One region of the Bradyrhizobium sp. WSM2793 genome, then DNA from elsewhere that is predicted to be linked to it. Evidence: riboswitches for the same ligand, from Rfam matches in the RefSeq annotation. Region 1 holds a riboswitch; the other holds the start of a gene.
What was found. A riboswitch is a leader RNA that binds a small molecule or an ion and turns the genes downstream of it on or off. The one in region 1 is predicted to bind S-adenosylmethionine.
Positions count from the first base shown of each region.

Region 2: it holds a riboswitch for S-adenosylmethionine, as region 1 does, so the genes downstream of both, A3AS_RS0128035 (O-succinylhomoserine sulfhydrylase) here and A3AS_RS0103645 (homoserine O-acetyltransferase) in region 1, are expected to answer to the same signal.

Region 1 is NZ_KB902769.1:107,878-122,319, reverse strand. It holds gene A3AS_RS0103715 (TIGR02302 family protein) at 1-159, shown strand, start outside; gene A3AS_RS0103710 (DUF4175 family protein) at 147-1,292, shown strand; gene A3AS_RS0103705 (response regulator) at 1,487-1,861, opposite strand; gene A3AS_RS0103700 (MJ0042-type zinc finger domain-containing protein) at 1,903-2,784, opposite strand; gene ftsE (cell division ATP-binding protein FtsE) at 2,946-3,605, shown strand; gene A3AS_RS0103690 (ABC transporter permease) at 3,598-4,566, shown strand; gene A3AS_RS0103685 (YdcF family protein) at 4,669-5,373, shown strand; gene A3AS_RS0103680 (1-acyl-sn-glycerol-3-phosphate acyltransferase) at 5,397-6,170, shown strand; gene A3AS_RS0103675 (gamma-glutamylcyclotransferase) at 6,269-6,877, opposite strand; gene A3AS_RS0103670 (DUF2125 domain-containing protein) at 6,988-8,172, shown strand; gene A3AS_RS0103660 (prephenate/arogenate dehydrogenase family protein) at 8,278-9,213, opposite strand; gene hisC (histidinol-phosphate transaminase) at 9,210-10,307, opposite strand; gene A3AS_RS0103650 (chorismate mutase) at 10,344-11,192, opposite strand; SAM riboswitch at 11,349-11,428, shown strand; gene A3AS_RS0103645 (homoserine O-acetyltransferase) at 11,519-12,724, shown strand; gene metW (methionine biosynthesis protein MetW) at 12,727-13,389, shown strand; gene A3AS_RS0103635 (alpha/beta fold hydrolase) at 13,734-14,442, opposite strand, start outside.
Region 2 is NZ_KB902797.1:73,524-87,965, reverse strand. It holds gene apaG (Co2+/Mg2+ efflux protein ApaG) at 509-901, opposite strand; gene A3AS_RS0128050 (OpgC domain-containing protein) at 1,081-2,391, shown strand; gene A3AS_RS0128045 (lipolytic enzyme) at 2,391-3,170, shown strand; gene A3AS_RS0128040 (SGNH/GDSL hydrolase family protein) at 3,183-4,175, shown strand; gene A3AS_RS0128035 (O-succinylhomoserine sulfhydrylase) at 4,295-5,482, opposite strand; SAM riboswitch at 5,557-5,636, opposite strand; gene A3AS_RS0128030 (2'-deoxycytidine 5'-triphosphate deaminase) at 5,745-6,851, shown strand; gene A3AS_RS0128025 (PAS domain S-box protein) at 6,960-7,379, shown strand; gene A3AS_RS0128020 (hypothetical protein) at 7,487-8,539, shown strand; gene A3AS_RS0128015 (MATE family efflux transporter) at 8,773-10,218, shown strand; gene A3AS_RS0128010 (hypothetical protein) at 10,215-10,718, opposite strand; gene A3AS_RS0128005 (SRPBCC family protein) at 10,842-11,243, opposite strand; gene A3AS_RS0128000 (VOC family protein) at 11,410-11,769, opposite strand; gene A3AS_RS43885 (hypothetical protein) at 11,974-12,333, opposite strand; gene A3AS_RS0127990 (helix-turn-helix transcriptional regulator) at 12,464-13,303, opposite strand; gene A3AS_RS0127985 (methylated-DNA--[protein]-cysteine S-methyltransferase) at 13,395-13,973, opposite strand; tRNA gene A3AS_RS0127980 (tRNA-Gly) at 14,149-14,222, shown strand; gene A3AS_RS0127975 (helix-turn-helix domain-containing protein) at 14,408-14,442, shown strand, end outside.

The DNA of each region.
Region 1 (14,442 bases):
CAGCACGCGACGCCCGAACAGCTCGCCGAGCTGGCGCAGCAGCAGGACGTCTTGCGCGAGCAGCTTCAGGCCTATCGCAAGTCGGCGAACAACCGTGCCAACAAGGCGGGGGACGACAGGACCAACCAGTTTACGCGGGACCGGAAATGCGGAAGCTAGCACCCGTGCCAGTCTTGAAGGCGATGTCGATCGCCTGCCTCGCCTTGCTGTTGGGCGGCGTCTTGCCGGCCGCCGCACAGCTGGATCAGGATCCCGATGCGCTGCTCGACAGCGCGGAAAAGGCGATGCAGGAATCCGGCGACAGCCTCAGGCAGAAGGAATCCGGGAAGAGCCTGAGCAACCAGTCCGACGCCATTCAGAAGCTCGAGGAATACAAGCGCGCCACGGAAAGAAGCCAGTCTTCCAATCGCGATCGTTCCGTCATCACGCAGCGCGATCTGGACGACCTCCTGCGGCAGATCGAGAAGGCGGCGCGCGAGGGCAATAAAGAGGCGGCCCAGCGCATGCTCGAGCAGCTCGCGCAGATCATGGAAAATCTCCAGATGGCGCAGCCCGGGCAATCCGGCGAGAGCGACATGGAGCAGGCGCTGAACGAGCTCAGCGACATGATCCGCAAGCAGCAGCAGTTGCGCGACAAGACTTTCAAGCAGGGCCAGGATTCCCGGCGTGACCGCTCGCGCGGCAAGCAGCAGGGCGACCAGTCGATGTCGGACCTGCAGCAGGATCAGCAGTCGCTGCGCGACCGCTTGAAGAAGCTGCAGGATGAGCTCGCCAAGCGCGGCCTCGCACAGAAGGGACAAAAGGGTCAAAAAGGCCAGCAAGGTCAGAAAGGCCAGCAGGGCGACCCGGGCCAGAGCGGCGATCAGGACGGCGATCAGGGTGATGACGACGGCAGCCTCGACGCCGCCGACGGTGCCATGGGTGATGCCGGCTCGAAGCTCGGTGAAGGCAATGCCGACGGTGCCGTGGATTCGCAGGGCAAGGCTCTCGACGCGATGCGCAAGGGCGCGCAGAAGATGGCCGAGGCGATGCAGCAGGGCGATGGCGACGGGCAGGGCGATGGTCCCGGCAATCGGGCCGGCCGTCAGCAGAGCGGCGGCAACCAGACCGATCCGCTCGGGCGCCCGCTTCATGGCCGCGATCTCAGCGACGACTACACCGTCAAGATCCCGGGCGAGATCGACGCCCAGCGCGTCCGCCGCATCCTCGAAGAGCTCCGCCGCCGCCTCGGCGACAGCTCGCGTCCGCAGATCGAGCTCGACTACATCGAGCGGCTGCTGAAGGATTTTTGAGGCGGCCCAGTACGTGCCCTATCTATCACCGTCACCCTGAGGTGCTCGCCTCTTCGGCGAGCCTCGAAGGGCGACGGCCCGGCTGGATCGGCTACATCGGGGCCGTACATCCTTCGAGGCTCCCCATGCAGCGCGTTGCGCGCCGCACGGCTCGCGCCTCAGGATGACGGATCAGCTGTGACTGTGTTGAGGTGTCAGGTTTTCTTCGCCGCCAGCGCATCCGCCACGGCGGTACGGATGTCGGCGACCGAGAACGGCTTTGTCACAACGTCGTGCACCAGCGCATTGAGGTTCGAGGCGCGCTCGCGCTGGTCGGCAAAGCCGGTCATCAGCAAGATGGTCAGGTCGGGAAAATCGCGCGCGGCGGAGAGCGCCAGCGCGATGCCGTCCATCACGGGCATCTGGATGTCGGTGAGCAGCAGGTCGAAGGCGCCGTCCTCGCGGGTCAGGATCTCCAGCGCCTCGGCGCCGTCCTGCGCGGTGACCGTTTCGTGCCCGTCCATGGCGATGGCGCGCGCCACCAGCGTGCGCATCGAATCTTCGTCATCGGCGATCAAGATCTTCGGCATGGGACCAACTTTCGGACCAACCTCGGTACCGGGCGGCACGATTATACGCTGCCGCCGGCAATGTCGCGCCGGTTGAAGAAGCGAACGTCGATATTGCGGCCTTCCGGCGGCGGCGAGGCCAGGCGGGAGCGGAAGAAGGCGCGCTCGCCGGGCCGCAGCACGGTCTGCTCCAGCACCGTATTCCAAGCGTAGATCTCCGCGCCTTGCCCGTCGCGCACGGCAAAGCGCAGCCGCGGAATGTCGAGCGGCTTCTTGCCCTCGCCGACGATCACGCCCTCGATCACCAGCACCTGCTTACCGTCCACGGTCTCGCTGGACAGCTTCACGTCCTTGAAGGCGAGGCCCCGCAGGTTCACCTCGAGCCCGACCATCTTGTAGAAGGCGGCGGTTTGCGGCAGCAGCCGCACCATGTCGCCGCGCCAGATCACCAGCGCCAGCACCAGCGCGCCCATGGCGGCGCAGGCGGTCGGCAGGCCGAAATGGGATTTTTTGGGCGACGCGGTGGCGACCGGGCGGCTCACCCGCGCGCCGCGGCGGCCGAACAGACCGCGGAACCAGGACTGGTGCTGCGCGCCGACGACCTCCTCCTCGGCTTCCCGGGCCGCCGCGGACCACTCGTCCTCGGTTTCCTTGGGGGCCTCTTCATCGGGCCAGTCGCTGGCGATCGAGGGACTGTCGACGACAGGTGCGTCAATGGCGCTGTCGTCCTTGGCATAGGAGTTCCACTGCTCGGCAAGGTCGGTCTGGTCGTCGGCCTGGCTGGCCGCGGCCATGGCCGGGACGGATGCCTCCTCGATGGCATCCTCGGCGTGGGCGATCCAGGTCTCCTTGCAGCGGGAACAGCGGACCGCCCGTCCGTTCGCCCCAAGGCTCGCGAGCTTGATGGCGTAGGATGTCATACAATGGGGGCAGACGATATGCATGGACGGGCCTCGACGATGACCCAGTCGCGCCGAACCGGGCACCCTGGATGCTACAAGGCGACCGTTAACGAACCGGAAACCATAACGGCGGCAAAACCCGTTGGTCGCGTATGGCGGAGCGCAGCAGTGCGACCCGCGTCCCCTCTCGAACGGAGCTGAGCTTGGTTCGGTTCGAAAATGTCGGATTGCGTTACGGTCTGGGGCCGGAGATCCTGCGCGACCTCAGCTTCCAGATCCCGGCGCATTCGTTCCAGTTCCTCACCGGCCCCTCGGGTGCCGGCAAGACCTCGCTGCTGCGCCTGTTGTTCCTGTCGCACCGGCCGACGCGGGGACTTGTCAATCTGTTCGGCCACGACATCTCGCGTCTCGGCAAGGACGAGATCGCCGATTTGCGCAAGCGCATCGGCATCGTGCTGCAGGATTTCCGCCTACTCGATCACATGACGACCTACGAGAACGTGGCGCTGCCGTTCCGCGTCATGGGCCGCAGCGAGTCGAGCTACCGCAAGGAGGTGATCGATTTGCTGCGCTGGGTCGGGCTCGGCGACCGCATGGACGCGCTGCCGCCGATCCTGTCGGGCGGCGAGAAGCAGCGCGCGGCGATCGCGCGCGCCGTCATCTCGCGGCCGCAACTGCTGCTCGCGGACGAGCCGACCGGCAGCGTCGACCCGACGCTGGGACGTCGCCTGCTGCGGCTCTTCATCGAGCTCAACAAATCGGGTACCGCCGTCATCATCGCGACCCACGACATCGGCCTGATGGACCAGTACGAGGCCCGGCGGCTGGTGCTGCACCAGGGACGGTTGCACGTCTATGAGTAGGACCGACGAGCGCGGCGTGTTGGTCGACCTCGGACAGGAGCGTCCGCAGCTTCCAGCCAACGCGCGCAACATGTCGCCGATCGTGCCGCGCGCCTCGATCCAGGGCCGCGCGCTGGTCGCCGTCGTCGCCATCATGACCTTCCTGGCGTCGATGACCACGGGCACGGTGCTATTGGTGAGCGCCTCCGCCGCGGAATGGCAGTCGGACGTCGCCAGCGAGATCACCATTCAGGTTCGCCCGCAGGCCGGCCGCGATCTCGAACGCGACACCGCGGCTGTGACGGAGGCGATGCGCGCGCAAGCCGGCGTCGTCGAGGTCAAGCCGTTCACCCGGGAGGAGAGTGGCAAGCTGCTCGAGCCCTGGCTCGGCACCGGGCTGTCGATGGACGACCTCCCGGTGCCGCGCATGATCATCGCGCGTGTGCAACCTGGCACGCTGCTCGATCTCGGCGCCTTGCGCGCGCGCGTGACCCAGGTCGCGCCAAGTGCCAGCGTCGACGATCACCGCGCCTGGATCGAGCGGATGCGCTCGATGACCAACGCCACCGTGCTCGCCGGCCTCGGCATCCTCGCGCTGGTCATCATCGCCACCATCATCTCGGTCTCGTTCGCGACCCGTGGCGCCATGGCGGCGAACCGTCCGATCGTCGAGGTGCTGCATTTCGTCGGCGCCGGCGACCGCTACATCGCCAATCACTTCCTGCGTCATTTCCTGAGGCTGGGCCTCGAGGGCGGCGTGATCGGCGGCGGCGCCGCCATGCTGGTGTTCGGCTTCTCCGAGTCGATCGCCGGCTGGTTTTCCGGTACCCCCGTCGGCGACCAGTTCGCGGCGCTGCTCGGCACCTTCTCGCTGCGGCCGTCCGGCTACATCGTGCTCGCGGCCCAGGCCGTGCTGATCGGCGCCATCACCGCGGTGGCCTCACGCCAGACCCTGTTTGCGACGTTGAACGATGTTGATTGAGTTCTTTCTTCCGTTCTCCCGCAGGAGAGGGCGAAGAAACCGGACTCCACTTCGCCTCAAAACCTTTTAAAATCACCTCAGGGAAGGGATCATCGACATCATATGACCTCGCCGACCGACGATCGATCGCCGAACCTGCCGCGCGGCTGGCTGCGCGCGGCCGTGGTGTCGACGATTGCGCTGGCCTTCGTCGGTGCGGCGGCGGGCTTCATCGCGTTCCTGTCGCAATTGCGCGGCGCCGAGATCGCCCCAAGCCGCAAGGCAGACGGCATCGTGGTCCTGACCGGCGGCTCCTCGCGGGTGTCGGACGCGATGGAGCTGCTCGCCGCCGGCTACGGCAGGCGGCTCCTGATCTCCGGCGTGCACCCGACGTCGACGGCGAGCGACATCTCCCGGACCTTGCCGGAGAACCAGTCCTTCATGACCTGTTGTGTCGATCTCGACCGCACCGCGCTCTCGACCCGCGGCAATGCGGCGGAGGCGCGGCGCTGGGCCGACGGCCGCCGGTTCAAGTCGCTGATCGTGGTCACCTCGAACTATCACATGCCGCGCGCGCTGGTGGAATTCTCGCATGCGATGCCGCAGACGACGCTGATCCCGTTCGCGGTGGTCGGCGACAAATGGCGCGAGGAGCCGTGGTGGACATCGGCGTCCACCTTGCGGCTGCTGCTGTCGGAATATGTCAAGTACGTCGCGGCCGAGCTCAGGGTGCGGCTGGAGGATTTCGGGATTGACCTTTCGCCCGAGATGTCGGAGCAGCCTGCAGGTCAGCAGCCAAAGCGGCCTGCCACCGCACAGGCCAATTGATCGGCAAATTAATCGGATCGTCGATGTTCCTGATTTTCCTGCGCTCGCTCGTGTTCAACGTGCTGTTCTACGCCGTGCTGGTCTGCCTCGCGATCGTGGCGCTGCCGACCTTCGCATTGCCGCCGCGCGCCATGCTGACGGTCGCGCAATGGTGGGCCAAGGCGACGCTGGTCCTGATGCGCGTGGTCTGCAACATCAAGGTCGAATTCCGCGGTGTCGAGAACATCCCGCAGGGGCCGCTTGTGATCGTGGCAAAGCACCAGTCGTTCTGGGAGACCTTCGTGCTGCCCGGCTTCTTCAATCGTCCGATCTTCATCCTCAAGCGTCAGCTCATGCAGATCCCGGTGTTCGGCCAGTTCCTGGTCAAGACCGGGATGATCGCGATCGACCGCAAGGCCGGCGTGAAGGCGCTCTTGGACATGACGCGGCGGGCGCGCGAGGCGGTGCGCTCGGGCCGGCAGCTCGTCATCTTTCCGGAAGGCACGCGCCGCGCGCCGGGCGCGCCGCCCGACTACAAGACCGGCTTTGCGCAGATCTATTCGTCCTGCGGCGTGCCGTGTCTGCCGATCGCGCTCAATTCCGGCCTGTTCTGGCCCCGCCGCACCTTCATGCGCTATCCCGGCACGCTCGTGGTGGAATTCCTCGATCCGTTGCCGTCAGGCCTGCCGAAGGACGAGTTTCTCTCCCGTGTGCAGACGGCGATCGAAGAGGCAACCGGCCGCCTCGTCGAGGCCGGCCGCAAGGAGCAGGAGCAACTGATTGGCGCCTCGCCGAGTTACGCCCCGTCGGAGAGCTAAAAGCGCGATGAGACTAGGATGAATCGTCATCGCGCTTTAGTTTATTGTTTGAGCATGATCTTTTCGGAAAACCGCTGCGCACTTTTCCGGATCATGCTCTAGCGGCTCTCTCGATCGTCGCGAGCCGGCGGGTGCAGGGAATGCGCCTCCCCATGCAGCATGGTTGCGAGCTGATGCAATTGCGTATCGCGAAAACCTTCGGCCTCGATCGCCTTCACCGTCGCGGTGACATAGTCGCGATTGGCGCCGGACTGGCCGTGGCCCTGGACGACATGGCGGTGCTGCTCGGCGAGCGAGAGGCGGCCGGCATATTGCACATGGCCGCGGTCGACGACATAGGCGAGCGCGGAGACGCGCTGGCGCGCATCGTTCTCCAGCCACACCGAGCGCATCACCTCGCGATAGACCGAGGTGACCTGCTCGCGCGCCCGCAAATACGCGACCACGTCGGTGCGGTTCTTTTCAGCGACGCGAAAGGCGATGCCGCGGCAGGCGCCGCCGCGGTCGAGTCCGAGCACCAGGCCCGGCTTCTCCGGTGTGCCGCGATGGACGAAGGAATAGACGCAGAGCGCCCGGTGCTCGCCGACCAGCCGTGCCGGGACGCGCTCCTCGAAGTCGAAGCCCGGCCGCCACATCAGCGAGCCGTAGCCGAACACCCAGAGGTCGCCCGTGGCTGTGGTGACGGAGGGGAGGGTGATTTCGGACATTTCGGGCACGGCTACCAGAACCGCGCCCTCAAGCGAAGCGAATTCTCCGCCTTTCGTCGGGGGCGGGCCTCGCTTACATTTGCCAAAATCTGGGGCCAAAGGGTCGCCGCATGTCCAATATGACCGTTGCCGCAGGCCGCCGTTCCCGTTGGGGCCTTTTCATTGCCCCCGTCCTCGTCCTGATCCTCGCCGTCGCCTGGAGCTGCTTCTGGTTCTACGCGGCCTCGCAGGCCGAAGTGGCCGCCGACGCGTGGCGGGCGCAGGAGGCCAAGTCCGGCCGCATCTATGATTGCGCCAAGCGCTCGATCGCCGGCTTCCCGTTCCGCTTCGAGGTCCAGTGCTCCGGCGCCAGCGTCGCCTTGGTCTCGCAGAATGCCAGCAAGACGCCGTTCACGGCCAAGCTCGACAACATCCTGGTCGTTGCCCAGGTGTACGATCCCAAGCTCGTCATCGCCGAATTCTCAGCGCCCGCGACGCTGACCGACGGCGTCACGCAGAACACCTTCGTGGTGAACTGGAGCAAGGGCCGCAGCAGCGTGGTCGGCCTGCCGGCCGTGCCGGACCGCGCCTCCATCGTGTTCGACGATCCCAACATCAATCGTCTCGACGGCAGCATGCAGGTGCCGCTCGCGCGCGCCAAGCAGGTCGAGCTGCACGGACGCCTCGCGGACGGCTCGCCGGCCGATCATCCCGTGATCGAGACCGTGCTCCATGTCGCGCAGGGCAGCATCCAGGGCGTTCATCCCCTGCTTGCCGAGCCGTTCGAGGCGGACACGCGCGCCAAGATCACGGGCCTGTCAGACCTGACGCCAAAGCCCTGGCCGCAGCGCTTCCGCGAGATCCAGGCCGCCGGCGGCCACATCGAGATCGTGCAGTCGCGGATTCAGCAGGGCGAGATGATCGCAGTTGCGGCCGGCACGCTCGCCCTCTCGGCCAACGGCCGGCTCGACGGCGAATTGCAGATGACGGTGACGGGGCTCGAGCGCCTGATCCCCGCGCTGGGCATCGAGAAGATGCTGGAGGAGGGTGTGCCGCAGGCCACGCTCGACCGCGTTGCGCCCGGGGTGAAGTCGCAGGACCTCAACAATCTGTTCGGCGCGCTCGATCGCGCCGTTCCCGGCCTCGGCAAGGTGATCAAGCAGAACGCCAATGCCGGCGTTGCCGCCGGCATCAACTCGATCGGCACCGAGAGCATGCTGGAAGGCAAGAAGGCGAGAAGCTTCCCGCTGAAATTCGTCGACGGCGCCGTGCTGCTCGGCCCGGTCAAGGTCGGCCAGATCCCGCCGCTGTATTAGGTGGCGTAGCTGCCGTAGCCCGGATGGAGCGAAGCGCAATCCGGGACGGTGCCAGCCGCGATCAAGAATCCCGGATTACGCTTGCGCTCCATCCGGGCTACGAACTCACGGCTTCTTCAGCGCCCCGTGCTGGCGGCCGAAATCCGCGGCCGCCGAATCCTGGCCGATCTCGACGATGCCGCGGCGGATGGCGCGGGTGCGGGTGAAATGGTCGAACAGCGCCTCGCCGTCGCCGCGGCGGATCGCGCGGGTGAGCTTTGCGAGATCCTCGGTGAAGGTGCCGAGCATTTCCAGCACCGCCTCCTTGTTGGCGAGGAAGACGTCGCGCCACATCGTCGGATCGGACGCCGCGATGCGGGTGAAATCGCGGAAACCGCCGGCGGAGAACTTGATCACCTCGGACTCCGTCACCTGCGCCAGCTCGTCGGCGGTGCCGACGATGGTGTAGGCGATCAGATGCGGCAGATGGCTGGTGATCGCGAGCACGAGATCGTGATGATCCGGCGTCATGACCTCGACCTTGGCGCCCATCGCCGCCCAGAACGCGCGCAGACGATCGGTCGCGGCCGCATCGACGCCTTCCGGCGGGGTGAGGATGCACCAGCGATTGATGAAGAGCTCGGCGAAACCCGAATCCGGCCCCGAATGCTCGGTGCCCGCGACGGGATGCGCCGGCACGAAATGAACGGTCTTCGGCAGATGCGGCGCCATGTCCCTGACGATGGCGCCCTTGACCGAGCCGACGTCAGAGATGATTGCGCCGGGCTTCAGATGCGCGGCGATCTCCCGCGCGACTTCGCCGCAGGCGCCGACGGGAATGCAGAGGATGACGAGATCGGCATCCTTCACCGCGTCCGCATTGGTCGCCACGACCTGGTCGACGATGCCGAGTTCGAGCACCCGCGCGCGGGTCTTCTCCGAGCGCGCGGTGGTGACGATCTCGTCCGCCAGGCCCTGGAGCTTCGCAGCGCGCGCGATCGAGCCGCCGATCAGGCCGAAGCCGATCAGCGCGACGCGCTGGAAGTGCGCTTGCTCGCTCATTTGCCGGCCATGAAGTCGCGCAGGCCGTCGACGACGAGGCGGTTGGCCTCCTCGGTGCCGATGGTCATGCGCAGCGAATGCGGCAGGCCGTAATTCTTCAAGCCGCGCAGCACGAGGCCGCGCTTGGTCAGGAAAGCGTCGGCGTCGTCAGCGGTCTTGCCCTTGTCGGTCGGGAAGTGGATCAGCACGAAATTGGCGACGCTCGGCGTCACCTTCAGTCCGAGCTTGCCGATCTCCTCGGTCAGCCAGTTGCGCCAGGTCTCGGTGAACTGCTTCGACATCGCCTGGTGCGCGGTGTCCTCGATCGCGGCGACCGCGGCATACATTGCCGGCGTCGACACGTTGAACGGGCCGCGGATGCGGTTGACCGCGTCGATGATGTGCTCGGGGCCGAACATCCAGCCGATGCGCAGCGCGGCGAGGCCGTGGATCTTGGAGAAGGTGTGCGTCACCACCGTATTCTCGGTGGTGGCGACCAGCTCGATCCCCATCTCGTAATCGTTGCGCGAGACGTAGTCGCAATAGGCGGCATCGAGCACCAGCAGCACGTGCGACGGCAGGCCGGCGCGCAGGCGCTTGACCTCGTCGAACGGCACATAGGTGCCGGTCGGATTGTTGGGATTGGCGAGCCAGACCAGCTTGGTCTTCGGCGTCACTGCCTTGAGGATGGCGTCGACGTCGCAGGTCAGGTTGGTCTCCTGCGCGATGACGTTCTTGGCACCGACCGCCATGGTCGCGATCGGATAGACCAGGAAGCCGTGCGTGGTGGAGATCGCCTCGTCGCCGTGGCTGAGATAGGTGTGCGCTAGCAGATTGAGGATCTCGTCCGAGCCGGCGCCGCAGATGATGCGGTTGGGGTCGAGACCGAAGGAGCGGCCGATCGCCTCGCGCAACACGCGCGAGGTTCCTTCCGGATAGTCTTCCAAATGATCCGCCACGTGCTTGAAGGCTTCGATCGCCTTGGGCGAGGGCCCAAACGGCGTCTCGTTGGCCGACAGCTTGAACACCTTGCGGCCCGGCTCCGCGACCGGGCTCTTGCCGGGCGTGTAGGGCGCAATATCGAGAATGCCGGGATTCGGCACGGGGCGGGACATCTTGAACTCCGAAAATGGCGGGGCGCGGCGCGTGGTTTACGATTTCGCCCCGGTCGGGGGCACCGTATAGCGCGTTGCGTGGCTGCCGACGAGGGCCGTGGAGCGCACCGAGGCCCCCGCCTCGATCAGGGCAGCCCTGATTTTGTCGATGCTGGTCGCATTCGTGACCGAGACCAGCAGCGCTGCGCCGTCGAAGGCGGTGTCGGGTACCGCCACGATCTCGGCGAGCGGCGACAGGGCCCGCGCGACCTCGGCGTTCCAGCCGGAGACGCGGACGCTGAAGGTCTCGACCTCCGTCACCAGGGCGCTGTCGGCGACCCGCGAGATCGCGAACACCGGCAGCGCCGCCGGATGGTCGGCGCGCTCGACGAAGGGCATCCGCGCGATGATCTTCGGCGCGCCTTCCGTTTCGAGCAAGAGCCACCATGGCGTGCGGCTCGACGTCGCCGAGACCAGCGCCAGATCGCCCTTGGATTTCGCCACCGCCTCGACCGCGGCCTGTGCGCTGAAATGCGCGATGTAAGGCACGGTGAAGCCAAAATGGAAGCGCGCGGAATCGCGCATCGCCGGCTCGCTCGCCGAGATGTCGGCATGCACCGAGAACGGCGCCTGCACGTAAGTGAACGTGGAGATGATGACGCGCCAGATGCTCTCGACCGTGTCGAGCGGCAGGATGCCGCGATGACGCTGCACGAGGTCACGCATCATGGCGGCCTCGCGCGCTGGGCGGAACGCCGAGCCGACCTCCTGGGTCTGCTTCACCTGGATCAGGCGGTCGATGATGTCGCCGCGCTGCATCAGCAAGCGATGCATGCCCTCGTCGATCGCGTCGATCTCCTTGCGCAGTTCCTGGAGCGATGGTGGCGCGGGCGGACGTTGGGACATGTCTGGCTGTCGATGGTTTCGATGGGGGATGTTCTGATTAGGCAGTCGGGACGGCGAAAGCAAAGAGAAATCACGTCCTTTTCGGACGACGCGAGAGAGACGAATTGGGCCGATCCCGGCCGCGACTTGACGAAAACCACCCAAGACGGTAGTTTTTGCCCGTTCCGTGGTCATTTGAGCCGGCCGGCTTGCAGCCACGTTAAAAAACTCGCTAAACAGGCCGGGGACGCTTCCGATCCCGGCCGAACCTATCGTTCAGGCCGGGTTTTTCATGGCCTGATGCAAGTGGCGATCAGCGTTTGATCGCAAACGAGGTCGATGGTCAGATGGGTGGCGTCAAGTCGATACCGAGTCCTGCGATCAGCGCCGACGAGCGGTCGCACGAGGTGGATCATCCAAGCTCGCAGATCGCGCATTTCGGCGCCGAGCAGCCGCTGCGGCTCGATTGCGGCGTCGATCTCACCCCGTTCCAGATCGCCTACCAGACCTATGGCGAGCTCAACGCCGATCGCTCCAACGCGGTGCTGATCTGCCATGCGCTGACCGGCGATCAGCATGTCGCCAATGTGCATCCCGTCACCGGTAAGCCCGGCTGGTGGGAGACGCTGGTCGGCCCTGGACGTCCGATTGATCCCAAGCACTACTTCATCATCTGCTCCAACGTGATCGGCGGCTGCATGGGCTCGACCGGGCCGGCCTCGATCAATCCTGCCACCGGCAAGGTCTGGGGCCTGGATTTCCCGGTCATCACCATCCCCGATATGGTGCGTGCGCAGGCGATGCTGGTCGACCGGCTCGGCGTCGACACGCTGTTTGCGGTGGTCGGCGGCTCGATGGGCGGCATGCAGGTGCTGCAATGGACCGCCGCCTATCCAGGCCGCGTGTTCTCCGCGCTGGCGATTGCCTGCGCGACTCGGCACTCGGCGCAGAACATCGCCTTCCACGAGCTCGGCCGCCAGGCCGTGATGGCCGATCCCGACTGGCACGGCGGCGGCTATGCCGATCACGGCATCCATCCGCATCGCGGGCTCGCGGTGGCGCGGATGGCGGCGCACATCACCTATCTCTCGGATGCGGCGCTGCATCGAAAATTCGGCCGGCGCATGCAGGACCGCGAGCTGCCGACCTTCTCGTTCGACGCCGACTTCCAGGTCGAGAGCTATCTGCGCTACCAGGGCTCGTCCTTCGTCGAGCGCTTCGATGCCAACTCGTACCTCTATCTGACGCGCGCGATGGACTATTTCGACATCGCCGCCGACCAAGGCGGCGTGCTCGCCAAGGCGTTCGTCGACATCAAGACCCGCTTCTGCGTGGTCTCCTTCACCAGCGACTGGCTGTTTCCGACCTCGGAATCGCGCGCGCTGGTGCACGCGCTGAATGCATCGAGCGCGCGGGTGTCGTTCGCCGAGATCGAGACCGATCGCGGCCATGACGCCTTCCTGCTCGACGTTCCCGAATTCTTCGACATCTCCCGCGCCTTCCTGCAATCCGCCGGCAAGGCGCGCGGGCTCACCGGCAAGAAGGACGGCTAGCGATGTCTGTACAGGAAGCGCTGCCGCTGAACGGCGTGACGACCACCTCGTCCGGTCAATATCGCGCCGATCATCTGCTGGTCGCCGAGATGGTGAAGCCCGGCTCGAAGGTGCTCGACGTCGGCTGCGGCGAGGGCGATCTGCTCCAGCTGCTGGAGACGCGCGGCATCGACGGCCGCGGCATCGAGCTGTCGCGCGAGGGCGTCAATCGCTGCGTCGCCAAGGGCCTTGCAGTGGTGCAGGGCGACGCCGACACCGATCTCGTCAATTATCCGGATGACGCCTTCGACTATGTGATCCTGTCGCAGACGCTGCAGGCGACGCGGCAGCCGCGCGTGGTGCTGGAGAATCTGCTGCGCATCGGCCGCCGCGCCATCGTCTCGTTCCCGAATTTCGGTTTCTGGAAGATGCGGCTGCAGCTCCTGGTCGGCGGCCACATGCCGCGCACCGAGAATTTGCCGGCGACATGGTATGACACCGCCAACATCCATTTCTGCACCATCAAGGATTTCGTGCAGCTCTGCGACGAGATCAACGTCAAGATGGAGCGCTCGGTCGCGCTCGATCTCTACGGCCGCCCGGTGCCGCTGAATCTGCCCTGGTGGGTGTGGAACATGTTCGGCGAGCAGGCGGTGTTCTTGCTCAGCCGCGGCGGCGGGAAGTAGTTTTTCTCGCCTGCTGCGGCCTGACCCGTCATCCTGAGGCGCGAGTGGCGCGATGCGAAGCATCGCGCCGGGAGCCTCGAAGGATGAGCGGCCGAGTGTTTCGGCGTGCTCATCTCTCGCTGTGGCGAGTGCGTGGCCGTCGCCCTTCGAGGGCCGCTGAAGAAGCGGCCACCTCAGGGTGACGGAGTTGAGAGCGCGGGGCGTTTCATAGTGCAGACCTAACCGAACCCCGTAGCCAGGATGAAGCGCAGCGCAATCCGGGGCAAGTCGCGCCGCGTTGACAATCCCGGATTACGCTTTCGCTCCATCCGGGCTACGCGACGGAGTATTTGCTGCGCCTGTGCCTAATGCGCCAGCGACCTGGGATCGCGCTCCGGCCATCGTCCGGCTTCGACCAGCGTGATGAAGCGCTCCACGCTCGCGTTGAACAGCGCGGGCTCTTCGAGATTGAGCACGTGGCCCGACTTCGGAAACATCGCCAGCCCCGCCGCAGGCAGATGCTTCTTCAGGAACAGGCTCGGTCCGACGCATAGATCGTCCTCGTCGCCGCAGATGATCAGCGCCGGCGTCGATGCGCGCTTGATCGCATCCGTCATCGTGTAAATCGAGGGGCGGCGGCCCTGGAAGCCGCGCATCGTGCGTGCCGACCCCTTGGCGTCGTGGCGCGCCAGCGCGGCGTAGAAATCGGCGTGGCCGCGGGGATCCTTCACCAGGAAGGGAATCCGGCTCGGCGCCTCGCGCGTGACTTTCGCGACCTCGGCGGAGCCCAGCGTCTCGAACTGCTCGGCATTGGCGCGGCACTGCTTGCGCCAGGCCTCCAGGTTCTCGATATCCGAGCCGGAGCCGACGCCGGCCAGCGTCATCGACAACGCGCGCTGCGGCGCGTTGAGCCCGATCTGGAGCGAGGAGTAGGCGCCCATCGACAGGCCGACCAGATGCGCGCGCTCAATCCTGAGATGATCGAGCACCGCGAGCGCATCGCTATAGAAATGCGTGTAGCTGTAAACCTCGCCCTCCGGCACGTCCGACGGCGTGTAGCCGCGCGCCGAATAG
Region 2 (14,442 bases), on a different contig from region 1:
CGCGCAGGGAGGCCGAGTGATCGGCGACACCTGTATGCTGCTGTGCGGTTCTTTCTGCGCGTGCTTTTCGCGCAGCGGACCGCGGGTGCCAGCCGGCACCCGGCCTTCCCTGCGCCCTCTTGGATGAGAGGGTAGCGAGATCAAGCAAAGCTCGGGCGAATGCGCCGCGAGGCCGAGAAGGCATGTCCGTGAGCTGAGCTGCGTGCCACAATCTCGATCTCGTAGGGTGGGCAAAGCGCAGCGTGCCCACGCCCTGTTGTTGATGGAAAGAGATCGTGGGCACGGCGCTATGCGCCTTTGCCCACCCTACGGCAGCGCCGCTGGGATCTGCATCGGAGCATCGCAATGCATGCGCCCTCTCCGATCTCGTGCCCCGGACGCTGCGCAGCACGAAGTGATGCGCTGCAGAGCCCGGGCCCATCTCGCCGCGTGCCGTGGCGCCCCTTTGTCCCGGCTCTGCGCAGCGTCACTACGTGCCGCAGCGCGTCCGGGACACGAGAGCGAGGCCCTAATTCAACACCCTCTTATTGTCCGGGCTATCCAGTGAAAACGCCGGCACGTCGATCTCGAAGCGCTCGCCGCTTTCGGTGACCATCTGGTAGCGGCCGGTCATGAAGCCGGAGGCGGTCGAGAGCGGGACGCCGGAGGTGTATTCGAAGCGCTCGCCGGGGGCCAGGATCGGCTGCTCGCCGACCACGCCCTCGCCCTTCACCTCCTGCTGGCGCCCGGAGGCGTCGGTGATGATCCAGTGCCGCGTCTTGAGCTGCACGGTCTCCTCGCCCGAATTGACGATGACGATGGTGTAGGACCAGAAGTAACGGGAGCGGTCGGCCGACGACTGCTCCGGAACAAAGTTCGGCTCGACGGTCACTTCGATCTGGCGGGTCACGGCGCGGTACATGGTTGCTATCATACCGAAATCCGGCGCTGGAACCAAACGCCGGAGTCGGCTTTGGCGACATCGTCCCGCCAGAATTCGAAGGGAATGACACCCGGACGTGATCCGGCGGCTTTGCGAGATGACGACCGGACCGGTACACTCCTCAACGTCGCGATTTGCGGAAGGGTTTCTAGGCCCCGATGACCATTGCCGACCATGTGACGGGATCGACGATCGCGGGAACCGCCAAGCCTGCAGACGCCAAGCCTGTAGACAGTAAGCCTGTAGATTGCACGCCTGGGGACAGCAAGCCCGCGGGGGCGAAGCCGCGCGCGACCGCGCCGGCCATCACGCTGCCTGCCATCGGCGAGCGCGAGCTCCGGCTCGACCTGTTTCGCGGGCTGGCGCTGTGGCTGATCTTCATCGACCATCTGCCGCCGAGCCTGCTGACCTGGTTCACGATCCGCAATTACGGCTTCAGCGACGCCACCGAGATCTTCATCTTCATCTCCGGCTACACCGCCGCCTTCGTCTACGGAAGGGCGATGCTGGAGAGTGGCGTCGTCATCGCCACCGCGCGCATCCTGCGCCGGGTCTGGCAGATCTACGTCGCCCACGTCTTCCTGTTCACGATCTTCCTCGCCGAAATCTCCTATGTCGCGACCAGGTTCGAGAACCCGCTCTACACCGAAGAGATGGGCATCATGGATTTCCTCAAGCAGCCCGACGTCACCATCGTGCAGGCGCTGTTGCTGCGTTTCCGCCCCGTCAATATGGACGTGCTGCCGCTCTACATCGTGCTGATGCTGGCGCTGCCGCTGATCCTGTGGTCGATGAAATGGCGTCCCGACGTCACGCTCGGCCTCTCGGTCGCGCTCTACGCGGTCACCTGGGAATACGATCTTTACCTGTCGGCCTATCCTAACGGCTTCTGGGCCTTCAATCCCTTCGCCTGGCAATTGCTGTTCGTCTTCGGTGCATGGTGCGCGCTCGGAGGTGCGCGACGGATGTCGCGTATCCTGGCTTCGCCCGTGACAATGTGGATCGCGATCGCATACCTCGCCGCGGCGTTCTACGTGACGCTGACCTGGTACGTGCCGCAGCTCTCCCAATTCATGCCGAAGCGGGTCGAGAAGTGGATGTATCCGATCGACAAGACCGATCTCGACGTGCTGCGCTTCACGCATTTCCTGGCGCTGGCCGCGCTCACCGTACGCTTCCTACCCCGGGATTGGCCGGGCTTGAAATCGCGCTGGCTACGACCATTGATTCTATGTGGCCAGCATTCTCTCGAGATCTTCTGCCTCGGCGTCTTCCTGGCCTTCGCCGGGCATTTCATTCTCGCCGAAGTCTCCGGCGGCGCAGCCATGCATGCGCTGATTAGTCTCTCCGGGGTCCTGATCATGTGGGGCGTGGCCTGGGTGATTTCGTGGTACAAGCGCGTGGCTGACAAGAGCGGTGCGAAAACCAAAAACGCCGTCGGCAACGCCGATCTGGCGGGAGGGGGCTGATGAAGGCGAAGGTTCTCCTGAGCCTGGTCCTGCTATGCGGTAGCCTCGCCGCGCCTGTGGCGCGCGCGGGCGATGCTGCGTCTGGCGCTGCCACCGCGCCCGCGGCGTGCGAATTGCCGTCTTATCTGCTTACCAGCGAAAGCCAGCTTCCCAAGGTCGCCGAGGCCGTCAAGGCCGGCAAGCCGCTCGAAATCCTGGTCGTCGGCAGCCGTTCGACCACGATTCCATCCTCGGAGGGCAGCTCCTATCCGGCGCGTATGGAAGCGATTCTGAAGGAAAAGCTGCCGCCGTCGGAAGCGGTGCACGTCTCCGTAGAAATACAGAGCAAGCGAACGGCGGAGGAGGCCGCCTCGACCTTCGTTAAGTTGATGGAAGCAAAAACGCCTACTTTGGTCGTCTGGCAGACCGGGACCGTGGATGCCATCCGATCCATCGATCCCGACGAATTTCGCAGCGCCGTCACCGAGGGGGTTGTTGCGTTGCAAAAGGCAGGGGCCGACGTCGTCTTGATGAATTTGCAGTACAGCCCGCGTACCGAAACGATGATCTCGGCCCAACCGTTTCTCGATAATATGCGCGTCGTGGCGCAGGAGCATGATATTCCGCTGTTCGATCGTTTCACGATCATGCGGCAGTGGAATGATCAGGGTCAGTTCGACCTGTTCAGCCCGTCCCGCGGGCCCGAATTGGCGAAGCAGGTTCATGATTGCCTTGGCCGGGCGTTGGCACAGTTCGTGATCGACGCAGCCCATCTGGAGCCGGCCCAGCAGCAAAATTGAGGTCTAGTGTTAATGAGTTCTCTCCGCCCTTTTTGCCTGACGGCATGGCTGGCCGCGCCTGCAGCAGCAGTGCTGTTGTTGCTGGCGCCGGCCCCGCGGTCCCATGCGCAGACCCAAGCCGCGCAGGCGACACAAGCACCGGCGCAGTCGGCTGATCCCGCTCCCGCTTCGCCGTCCCAGACCACCGTTGCCGTGACCTCGCCCGAGCAGCGCGGCATCACCGCGCGCGCCATCGACAAGGTGAAGCAGGTCGCCAAATCCGCCGGCGACGTCTTCAACCGCGTGCCCTGCCTGCCGCCGAAGGGCGGCTCGAAGGCGATGGGCTCGCTGCCGCATGTCGCGGGCAAGCTCGTCGCCGGCCAGCCCGTCCTCATCGTCGCGTTCGGCTCGTCGTCGACCGCAGGATTCGGCGCGAGCTCGCCGGAGTTCAACTATCCGAACCGTCTCGCCGCCCAGCTGCGCCGACACTATCCGACCGCCGACATCACCGTCGTCAATGCCGGCGTCGGCGGCGAGGATGCGCCCGAGATGATGAAGCGCCTCCAGACCCAGGTGATCGACGTGCATCCGGATCTCGTGATCTGGCAGGTCGGCACCAACGCGGTGCTGCGCAATCTCGATCCCGGCGACACCGCCAAACTGGTCGAGGACGGCATCAGCCGCATCCAGGCCGCCGGCGGCGCCGACATCGTGCTGGTCGATCCGCAATATTCGCCGGCCGTCAACCAGCGCGGCGAAAGCGCCGGCAAGATGGTGAAGCTGCTCGGCAAGGTCGCCGAGCTTCGTCACGTCGGCATCTTCCCGCGCTTCGAGGTGATGCGCGACTGGCACGAGAACCAGTCGATTCCGGTCGAGAGCTTCGTCATCGCCGACGGTCTGCACATGAACGATTGGGGCTATGCCTGCTTCGCCCAGCTGCTCGGCGACGACATCATCCGCTCGGTGGGGCAGATCAAGCTGGGCGTGAACGTGCCCGCGGACGTAAGAACGTATCGGCCGATGTAGGCGCGCTGCCGTAGGGTGGGCAAAGGCGCAAAGCGCCGTGCCCACCATCGCTCAGTGATACGAAGGAAGAAGACGTGGGCACGCTTCGCTTTGCCCACCCTACGAGATCTCGCTTCGCCTCACGCCTTCTCCAGCGCCGCAGTCAGATCCTCGATCAGGTCGTCGGCATGCTCGAGCCCCGCCGAGAAGCGGATGAACCCTTCGCTGATGCCGAGCGCGGCGCGGTCCTCCGGCTTCAGACGCTGATGCGTCGTGGTCGCCGGATGCGTGACGAGGCTCTTGGCGTCGCCGAGATTGTTGGAGATCTTCGCCAGCTTCAATTCATTGAGCACGCGGAACGCCGCGGCCTTGCCGCCCTTCACCTCGAAGCCGACCAGCGTCGAGCCGCCGCGCATCTGCTTTTTCACCAGCGCTGCCTGCGGATGATCGGCGCGGCCCGGGAAAACCAGTCGCGAGATCTTCGGATGGCTCGCCAGCACGTCGGCGATGCGCGCGGCCGTTTCGGTCTGCGCGCGCACGCGCACGCCCAGCGTCTCCAGGCCCTTGAGCAGGACCCAGGCGTTGAACGGCGAGATCGACGGGCCGGTCTGGCGCATGAAATTGTGGATGTGCTCGGCGATGAAGGCTTCCGACGACAGGATGATGCCGCCGAGGCAGCGCCCCTGGCCGTCGATATGCTTGGTCGCGGAATAGACCACGACGTCGGCCCCGAGCGCGAGCGGGCTCTGCCAGATCGGGGTCGCGAACACGTTGTCGACGACGAGTCGCGCGCCGCCCTTGTGCGCGATCTCGGCAATCCCGGGAATGTCGAGCACGTCCAGCGTCGGGTTGGTCGGGCTCTCCAGGAAGAACGTCTTGGTGTTGGGCTTCACCGCGCGTTGCCATTCATCGAGATTGGCTCCGTCGACCAGCGTGCTCTCGATGCCGTAGCGCGGCAGCAGGTCCTGGACGACGTAGAGGCACGAGCCGAACAGGGCGCGCGAGGCCACGACGTGGTCGCCGGCCTTCAGTGGCGCCAGGATCGCCGTCGTCACCGCGGCCATGCCGGTCGCCGCCGAGCGCGCGGCTTCGGCACCCTCGAGCTCGATCATGCGGCGCTCGAACATCGCGATGGTGGGATTGGAGTAGCGCGAATAGATGAAGCCGGGATCCTCGCCCTTGAACCGCGCCTCGCATTCCTCGGCGCTGTTGTAGACGTAGCCCTGGGTCAGGAACAGCGCCTCCGACGTCTCGCCATATTGCGAGCGCAGGGTGCCGGAATGGACCAGGCGGGTTTCGGGACGGTAGTTGGTGGTCGACTTCGACATAGGTACCTCCGACATGACCGTCTCGTCGAAAACGGTCACAAAAAAACCGGCCTGGATATATCCACGGGCCGGGATCACAGAGGTCCCCGGCCTGTTTAGCGACTTATTTAACGTGGCTGCAAGCCGGCCGGCTCAAATCACCACGGGATAAGTGATGCTCATATTCCGCAATGCCCTTTCCGTCAAGGCGTCCATCGGATAGCCGTAAAAGACTTGTATTTCCGGCATGTCCGGATGCATCTGACCCCATGAGGACCCCCGGTTGACGTTCACGGTCGCGCCCGACGCCAATGGTATCCTGCCCGACCGCATGATCGCGGCGATGGCGGCGGCGGGGCTCATCCTGCCCGCCTATGACTTCGTCGAGAGCCAGATCCAGCCGGCGAGCCTCGATCTGCGTCTCGGCGACATCGCCTATCGCGTCCGCGCCAGCTTCCTGCCCGGTCCCGGCGCCACCGTCGCCGAGCGCATCGACGAATTGAAGCTGCACGAGTTCAGCCTCGCCGACGGCGCCGTGCTGGAGACCAACTGCGTCTACATCGTGCCGCTGCTGGAGAGCCTCGCGCTGCCGCCGGAGATCGTCGCGGCGGCGAACCCGAAGAGCTCGACCGGCCGGCTCGACGTCTTCACCCGCGTCATCGCCGATGGCACCCGCCGCTTCGACATGATCGGCGCCGGCTATCACGGCCCGCTCTATGCCGAGATCAGCCCGAAGACGTTTCCGGTGCTGGTCAGCGAGGGCTCGCGTCTGTCGCAGGTGCGCTTCCGCACCGGTGACGCCATCCTCAACGCGGACGAGCTCGATGGCTTGCATGCCGCCGAGCGCCTCGTCGACATCGACGATGCTGATCTCTCGGGCGGCGTCGCCGTCTCCGTCGATCTCTCCGGCGAGAAGGCAAACGGCTTCGTCGGCTACCGCGCCAAGCGTCACACCGGCGTCGTCGACGTTGATCGTCGCTCCGGATACGCGGTGGAAGATTTCTGGGAGCCGATCTCGGCCCGCCCCGACGGCAGCCTGATCCTCGATCCCGGCGAGTTCTACATCCTGGCGTCGAAGGAAGCCGTGCAGGTGCCGCCCGACTACGCCGCGGAGATGGTGCCGTTCGACCCGCTGGTCGGTGAATTCCGCGTGCATTATGCCGGATTCTTCGATCCCGGCTTCGGCTATGCCGGCGCGGGCGGGTTGGGATCGCGCGCCGTGCTGGAAGTGCGTTCGCGCGAAGTGCCGTTCATCCTCGAGCACGGCCAGATCGTCGGCCGCCTCGTCTACGAGAAGATGCTGGCCCGTCCCGACGCGATGTACGGCCAGCGCATCGGCTCCAACTATCAGGCCCAGGGCCTGAAGCTGAGCAAGCATTTTCGGGTGTAATTCCGTAGCCCGGATGGAGCGAAGCGCAATCCGGGACACCCTCGCTTGTGGCACGATCCCGGATTACGCTTCGCTCCATCCGGGCTACAGTCCACACGAGGTGGTGACATGACCGATCAATCCCAGCTCGACGCAAACATCCTCAACGACGTCGCGGATGCGCTGATCTATTCGGATCGCTCCGGCACGATCATGCGGTGGAACCGTGCAGCGGCGGCGCTGTTCGGCTTCTCCGCGACGGAAGCGCTCGGCCAGAATCTCGACCTGATCATTCCCGAGCATCTGCGCGCCGCGCACTGGAAGGGCTTTGAAGCTGCGCTGGCCAGCGGCAGCATGAAGCTTGCGGGCAGGCCGACACTGACCCGCGCGCTGCACAAGAGCGGGCGCAAGCTCTACATCGAGATGACGTTCGCACTGGTGCGGGATTCCGGCGGCACCGTCCTGGGATCGGTCGCGATGGCGCGCGATGTCACCGAACGGGTCGAGCGAGAGCGCGCGGCCAAGACGCCACCGCAGCAAACTTCGTGATGCGGAATTGGCGGGTGGCCGCGCAGGGCGCTCTGCACGGGCGTCATGTTGCCTGCCGGAAGGCGCGGTGACACACTCGATCGCAACAACGATCGGGAGCGAAACGAATGACCGCCGCAGCTGACGCAGCGCAGGAAGCCCAATGGAAGCGCTGGCGGGCGGTCGCCGACCTCTACCACGCCTATTTCACCGGCCTCATCCTCACCGTCGTCACGCGGCGCGGCACTGCGGATGCAGCGGAGTTCGTCTTCCGCGTATTCCGCCGCCAGCAGCAGGAGCGCTTCCTGCCGGGGCTTAGGAAGCTCGGGATCGATCATCTGCCGCCGGCGGTGGCGGCCGCGCAATATCACTATCTCTCCAACTGGATCGGCGGCGTGCACGTCGAATACATGTATGAGAGCGACGCCAAGGCCTGGATCCGCTATCCGCCGCCGCGCTGGATCTGGAAAGGCACGGCGATCTGCGGCGTGCCGGGCGAGGTCTCCCGCGCGATGCTGCGGGGATGGCACGCCAATAATGGCGTTGCGCTCGGCGATCTCAGGCTCGGCTTCGTCTGCACCAAGCAGAGCGTCGACGGCCAGGATGGGCTGGAAGGCTATTATTGCCAATACGATCATCCGCTAGAACTTGATCAGCGCCTGGTGTTCGCGCGCCACCTCGAAGCGCCGCTGTTCGATGCGAAGACTGCGCCGGCCTTGCCGGTTGCGAGCTGGCCGAAACCGCGCCTCGAAAAAGCCTATCGCAATTACGCGATGGAATATGTGCGCACGGCGGCGCCCGTGATGGTGCAGCTGTTTGGCCCGGAAGATGCCGGCTATCTGCTGCACCTCACCGGCAAGCTGATCGGCATGCAATATTTCGACGAAGTCGCCGCCGCGCTGGCGATGAGCCGCGGCGGGGCAAACGAATTCGCGTCGTTCCTGAACGGGCTGTTCGCGGCGCAGGATGACAGGGCCGAGACCTCGCAATCCGAAGGCACGTTCGAAATCCGCCAGCAGAGCTGGAAGCTGATGGACGACGTTGCCGACTATCACGGCGCCTGCGCCAAGGTCCTGGAGGGATTGTTCGAAGGCCTGGCTGCGGGATGCGGGCGGCACATCGGCGTCCACATGCGCACTGCTGCTGGCGGCCGTCCGCCGCTGGTCTGGACCGTGGAATAGGCGATGGCGCCGCCGCGCGCTTCGCCTCTCCCCGCGTGCGGGGAGAGGGAGAACAACAGCCGCAATTTCACGGGCTGAAATGCGCTGCCGCAGGGCACGCCTGCAGCTGGCGCAGGAGAAATCGCGGCGGGCCGTGCTAACAAGCCTCTCGCCGCGCCTTCTGCGCGAAGAAAATAATTGGCACAGCTACGCATTGCCGCGCCGCGAATGGCGCCCCGTGCCCCGGAGAGGACATGTCCGACATCGCCGAAATCCCGGTCGATGAGCAAGAGCGTCCGCTGCCGCCGCCCCCGCGGCCGGTGCGAAGCGCGCTTGTAGACGGGCCGATTCTGCGCACGCTGCTCTCCCTCGCTTGGCCCAACGTGATCGCGCTCTCGGCCGGCACCTGTACGGTAATCGCGGAGACCTCCTATATCGGCCGGCTCGGCGTCGAGGCATTGGCGGCGATGGCGCTGGTGTTTCCGACAATCATTCTGACCATGACGATGTCGGGCGGCGCCATGGGCGGTGCGGTCGCGTCCGCCATTGCACGCGCGCTCGGTGCCGGCGATCGCGAGCGTGCCGGCACGCTTGCCATGCATGCGATCCTGATCGGCATCAGCTTCGGTCTCGTCTTCATGCTGGGCATGCTGATCTTCGGGCCCAAAGTGCTCGAGATGCTCGGCGGCCGCGGCGATGTGCTGACTCATGCGGTCGCCTACACGCAGGTATTTTTCGGCGGCGCCGTGCTGCCCTGGCTGCTCAACACCATGGCCGGCGTGCTGCGTGGCACCGGCAACATGAAGCTGCCGTCGTTCCTGATCCTCAACTCGGCGGCCTGGCAGATCGTGCTCGGCGGCACGCTCGGCCTCGGGCTCGGGCCGGTGCCGCAGTTCGGCATGCGCGGCGTCGCGGCCGGCGCGCTGATCGCCTATTCCATGAATATCTGCATCATGGGCTGGTACCTGTTCTCCGGCCGCGCCCGGGTTACACCGAAGCTGCGCGGCCTGCGCATCCAGTGGGCGATGTTTTTCGACATCCTGAAGGTCGGCGCGATCGCCTGCTTCTCGCCGCTGCAATCGGTGCTGACGATCTCGATCTTCACCCACATGCTGGCAACATTCGGCACCACGATCCTCGCCGGCTACGGCATCGGCGCGCGGCTGGAATTTTTGCTGACCTCGATCGCGTTCTCGTTCGGTATCGCCTGCGTGCCGATGGTGGGCATGGCAATCGGCGCAGGCAACATCGCGCGTGCGCGGCGCGTCGCCTGGATCGCCAGTGCTGCCGCCTTCGTGGCCGTCGGCGCGCCGGCATGCGTCGTTGCGATGTTCCCCGATCTCTGGATCAACATCTTCACCGACGGCGCGGCCGTGCGCGCGGCGAGCCATCAATATCTCTCGACGGTCGGACCGTTCTACGCCTTTTTCGGCATTGCCACGACGATGTATTTCTCGTCGCAAGGCGCGGCCAAGGTGATCGGTCCGGTGCTGGCGCAGACGGCGCGACTGATCTACATCTCGGCGGCGGGCTGGTGGCTGTCGACCCACGAGGCGACCGCACAGAGCTTTTTCTGGCTGGCCGCAAGCTCGATGGTCGTGCTCGGCCTGCTCTCATTCTCCAGCGTGGTGCTGACGCGCTGGGGACCGCGCGCGAGCAAGGCTGCGATCAAGCCGGCTCTCTCGGGCGCTGCCGACTAGCGATGTTTGTGGCGGCGATGGCCGCCGCCGCCGACATTGGCGAGCCGCATCAATTGCGGGATCATCGCCATCATGTCGCCGCCTCCGGCGCCGCCGAGCATGCCCATGATGTCGCCGCCACCAACGCCGCCATAACCGGCCGGCATGGTGCCGCCAGCCATCGGGGTGTAGCCGCCGTAATTGGGTGCGCCGAAGCCGCCGCCGAGATTGCCGCCGCCGAGGCCACCGAGGCCGCCGCCGCCCATCATGCCACCAAGCCCTCCGCCGCCATTCTCCATCATGCGGCTCATCATTGGGCCCATGGTCTGCATCATCATGGCGAAGCGGCGCTTGCCCATCTTCGCCTTCATCATCTCCAGCATCGGGGCCATCTGGGTCATCATGTCCTCGCCGCCGGCACCTCCGCCGCCGAAGAACTGCGCCTTCGCCGGCGAGCTCGCGACGGAAAACAGCAGCAGCACGGCGGCCGCCTGGCAAATCACCTTGTCCGCACCTCGCATGACATGCTCCTCGCGTGCGTGGCGCCGCCGGGAGAGTGGAGCCAACAGGACGCACGCCGCGATGGTTACGGCTGGCGAGGGCGGAGCTCTGTGAGAAAACTCACAGAGCCGCGCGGACCGCCGCTAGGCTGCAGCGGGCGGAAACGCTTGATGTATCGCAACGACGGCGTCCTTGGTCTGGCCCTGGACGTAGGCTGCAAGCTCGTTCGGCAGCATGTCGATGATCCACACCAGGCGGCTTCTCCGCTCGCCGTCGGCGATCACCTGCACCGACGCGCTGTAGTGCCTCAGCCGCTCGTTGTTGATGGCATAGACGAGGCGCTGCCGCGCGTCGTCGCAATCGACCAGCACCTCGCGCGCCACCGAGCCGTTGGCGAAGGTGACGATACGCGCATCGCCGTCGAGCGTGCAGGCGGTGACGAAGCCGGGTGCCAGTCGTTCATGCAGCGCGCCGAAATCGCGCACCGCATCCCAGACATCGCGCGCCGGGGCATTGATGGAGATGTGGTTGTGGATGGAGGCCATGGAGTTTCCTCAAAAGCAGTTTTGTAGGGTGGGCAAAGGCGCGTAGCGCAGTGCCCACCATTTGGATTGACGGGGACAGTTGGTGGGCACGCTTCCGCCTTCGCTCTTCGAGCTACGTCGGACAAGTCGCTTTGCCCACCCTACGAGTGCTCGTGCGCGGCGGCTTCTACACACAGACCGCCTCGACATTGTTGCCATCAGGGTCGATCAGGAACGCCGCGTAATAGGTCGGGCTGTAATCCTTGCGCGGCCCGGCGCCGCCATTGTCGCGGCCGCCGCTCTTCAGGCCTTCGCTGTGGAACGCCTTGACCGCGTCATGATTCCCGGCGCGGAACGCAATGTGTGCGCCGTCAGCCTTACGGCCCTTGTTCAGGTGCAGCCACAGCGCCGGCTCGCCCTTCGGCCCGAAGCCGGCATAGCCGTCGCCGCTGGAGCACAGGACGTAACCGAGCGGCGCCAGCACCGCGGTATAGAAGCGCGTGGCGGCGTCGAGATCGGCAACGCGAAGTCCGATGTGGTCGTACATGATCGTCTCCATTTGCAAAGCGCGCCGAAAATGGCGCGCGCCGGAGACAACCCTAGTCGGGGTGAGGCGGGCGACTCTTGGAGAATCTTGCGCTCGGTAGCCGGCTAAAGCATGATCCGGAAAAGTGCGCAGCGGTTTTCCGAAAAGTCATGCTCAAACAACAACCTAAAGCGCGATGACGATTCATCCTCATCGCATCGCGCTTTAGCTCGCCGGCACCTCCGACTGCCACCGGATCACCCGTTTCAGGTGATAGACGTGAACCCACATGTTCGTTCCGATCACGCTGACCGTTGCGACGATCAGGGCCGTGAGCTTCTGCGGGTCATGAAGGGCGAGCACGAGCAGAAACGCGGAGAGGGCGGCCGTGACGCCGAAGCTGAACCAGAGCCCGATGAGGCGTGGTGCAAACCAGGCCGGCTGACCGTCGGTGCCCCATTGCATCGGAATCCTGCGCGAGGTGATCTGGCGGCCATAATAGACGGCACAGCCGGCGATGAAAGCGAGGCCGACGGCAAGCGCGATCAGTGTGGCCGCAATCACGTCACTCGGGGCACTGTTCATCTGCCGGGTCGCCGCACTCAAAGAGCGTTGATTCGCTCTTTGGTTGTAATATCGCGCGGCGTGCCGTAAGCCCAGTACGACGCGCCCGTCTGGTCAACAGACTATTACCCCGCCATTCCGCCGACCTGTCTCAGTTGAGGACGAGGCGTTCAGCGAAGATTCTGCGCTCCCCGCGCGAGGCCTGGCGGAACTTGGTCGGCGATACGCCGGCAGCGCGGTGGAAGGTGCGGACGAAGTTGGAGAGATCGCCGAAGCCGACGTCGTAGGCGACATCAGTGACCGCGATGTCGTCATCGGTGAGCAGCCGCGCGGCGTGCCGCAGCCGCGAGCGCAACAGATATTGATGCGGGGTGACGCCGAGCACGCTCGAGAACAGCCGCAGGAAATGGAACGGGCTGAGGCCCGCCTGCTTGGCGGCCTGTTCGAGATCGACCTCGGCATGCGAGTTGTCGTCGATCCACAGCGCGGCCTCGACCGCGCGGCGGCGGTCGCGGGCGGTGGGGGTGGCCGGCTTGCGCGCCCTGCCCGAAACGACGTCGATAAAACGGCCGGCCAGGATCTGGCCGACTTCGTCGAGGCCGATATCGCTGTTGCCATCTGCCGCCGTCTGGGCGAGCTCGCCCAGCACCATCAATTCGGGCAGCGGCGGCGTAGCACCGACCTGCCAGATCTCGCGCCTCCCGCCGAGGGCATCGACCATGTCCGCGCTGAGGAAGAACGACAGGCAGACATCGCCGCTGACATGCTCATGCGTGCAGGTGTATTCCTCGCCGGGCGCGCCGACCAGCATCGAGCCCGCCACCAGATCGAAGAAGCCGGCGCGGCAATGGCAGCCGAAGCTGCCCGAGCGGACATAGGCAATGGAATGCCCGGTGCGGCATTCGGCAAATGGCGTGTCGTCCGGTCCCGCGTCGCAGCGAAACTCGGAAACGATCATCGATTGTGACGTCAGCAGTGTGGTCGCGTCCATCCCGCCTATCTAGGCATGATCCGGACAAGTGTGTAGCGGTTGTCCGATAAGATCATGCCCAAAAAAGCTAGGGTGCGACCATGATCGCGCCCTAGCTAGGCGCGCGCGGCGGAGCAACGGGGAGCAGCACCTCGAACAGCGTCTTGCTGGCGACCGGTTGGGCGCCCTCGAACGCCAGCAGCCGCCGCTTGGAGATCACCCCGCCATACGGCGAGAGCCGATCGGTGTAATTGCCGGCCTCCAGTACCCGGTGGCAGGGCACGATCAGCATGTAGGGATTTTTGGCGATAGCCTGTGCCACCGAATGTGCCGCGCCTGAAGCCCCCAGCGCCTTGGCGACCTCGTGATAGGTCCGCGTCTCCCCGCGCGGAATGGAGCAGGCGAACTCATAGACGCGGCGGTTGAAGCCGGGCACCCCGCCGGCATCCAGGCTGACCTCGGAAAAATCGGGATCATTGCCCTGCAGCAGGCTCACGATGCCCTCGATCGCAAGCTCGGCATTGTTGGAAGGGCGCTGCTCGCGCGCCTCGGGATGGATCGCAAAAATGCGGCGGCGGGTGTCGATCTCCCGCGCCTCCGGCAACTGCACGGCCACCACGCCGGTGTCGCTCCAGATGATGCCGCAGCGTCCGATCGCCGTGTCGAATATCGCGTAGCCACGCCCCACCATGCACACGCCCCACTCAGTGCACGTCTCTCCCCAGACACGCGATCATAACACCGCCACAATCCGACGCACCCAAAATCTTGCCAAGACGTTAATAACCGGCCGGCTGGCTGCGCCAAACCGCTTGGCGGGAGGCGCCGTCTCGGCTAATCAGGACGGGCGCGCAAGCCGCGCATAAGCGGGCGTAGTTCAATGGTAGAACGGCAGCTTCCCAAGCTGCATACGAGGGTTCGATTCCCTTCGCCCGCTCCAAGCTTCCCCGATTGAAATGTCCCGTTCGACAACCTGACAATGCGCGCATTCGCGGTGCATGAGATTCCAATATCTTAGCTCCTCGCTCCCGGCGCTGACTGCTTACTCGCCCTAAGCTGCTCTCGCCCGGCGGCTTGTGGTCCTTGTGCCGGGCCATGTTCGGATGAAGGCCCAGACCGGAAAAAATGGACCAGCAGAAACTCGACCGTGCGATCGGTCG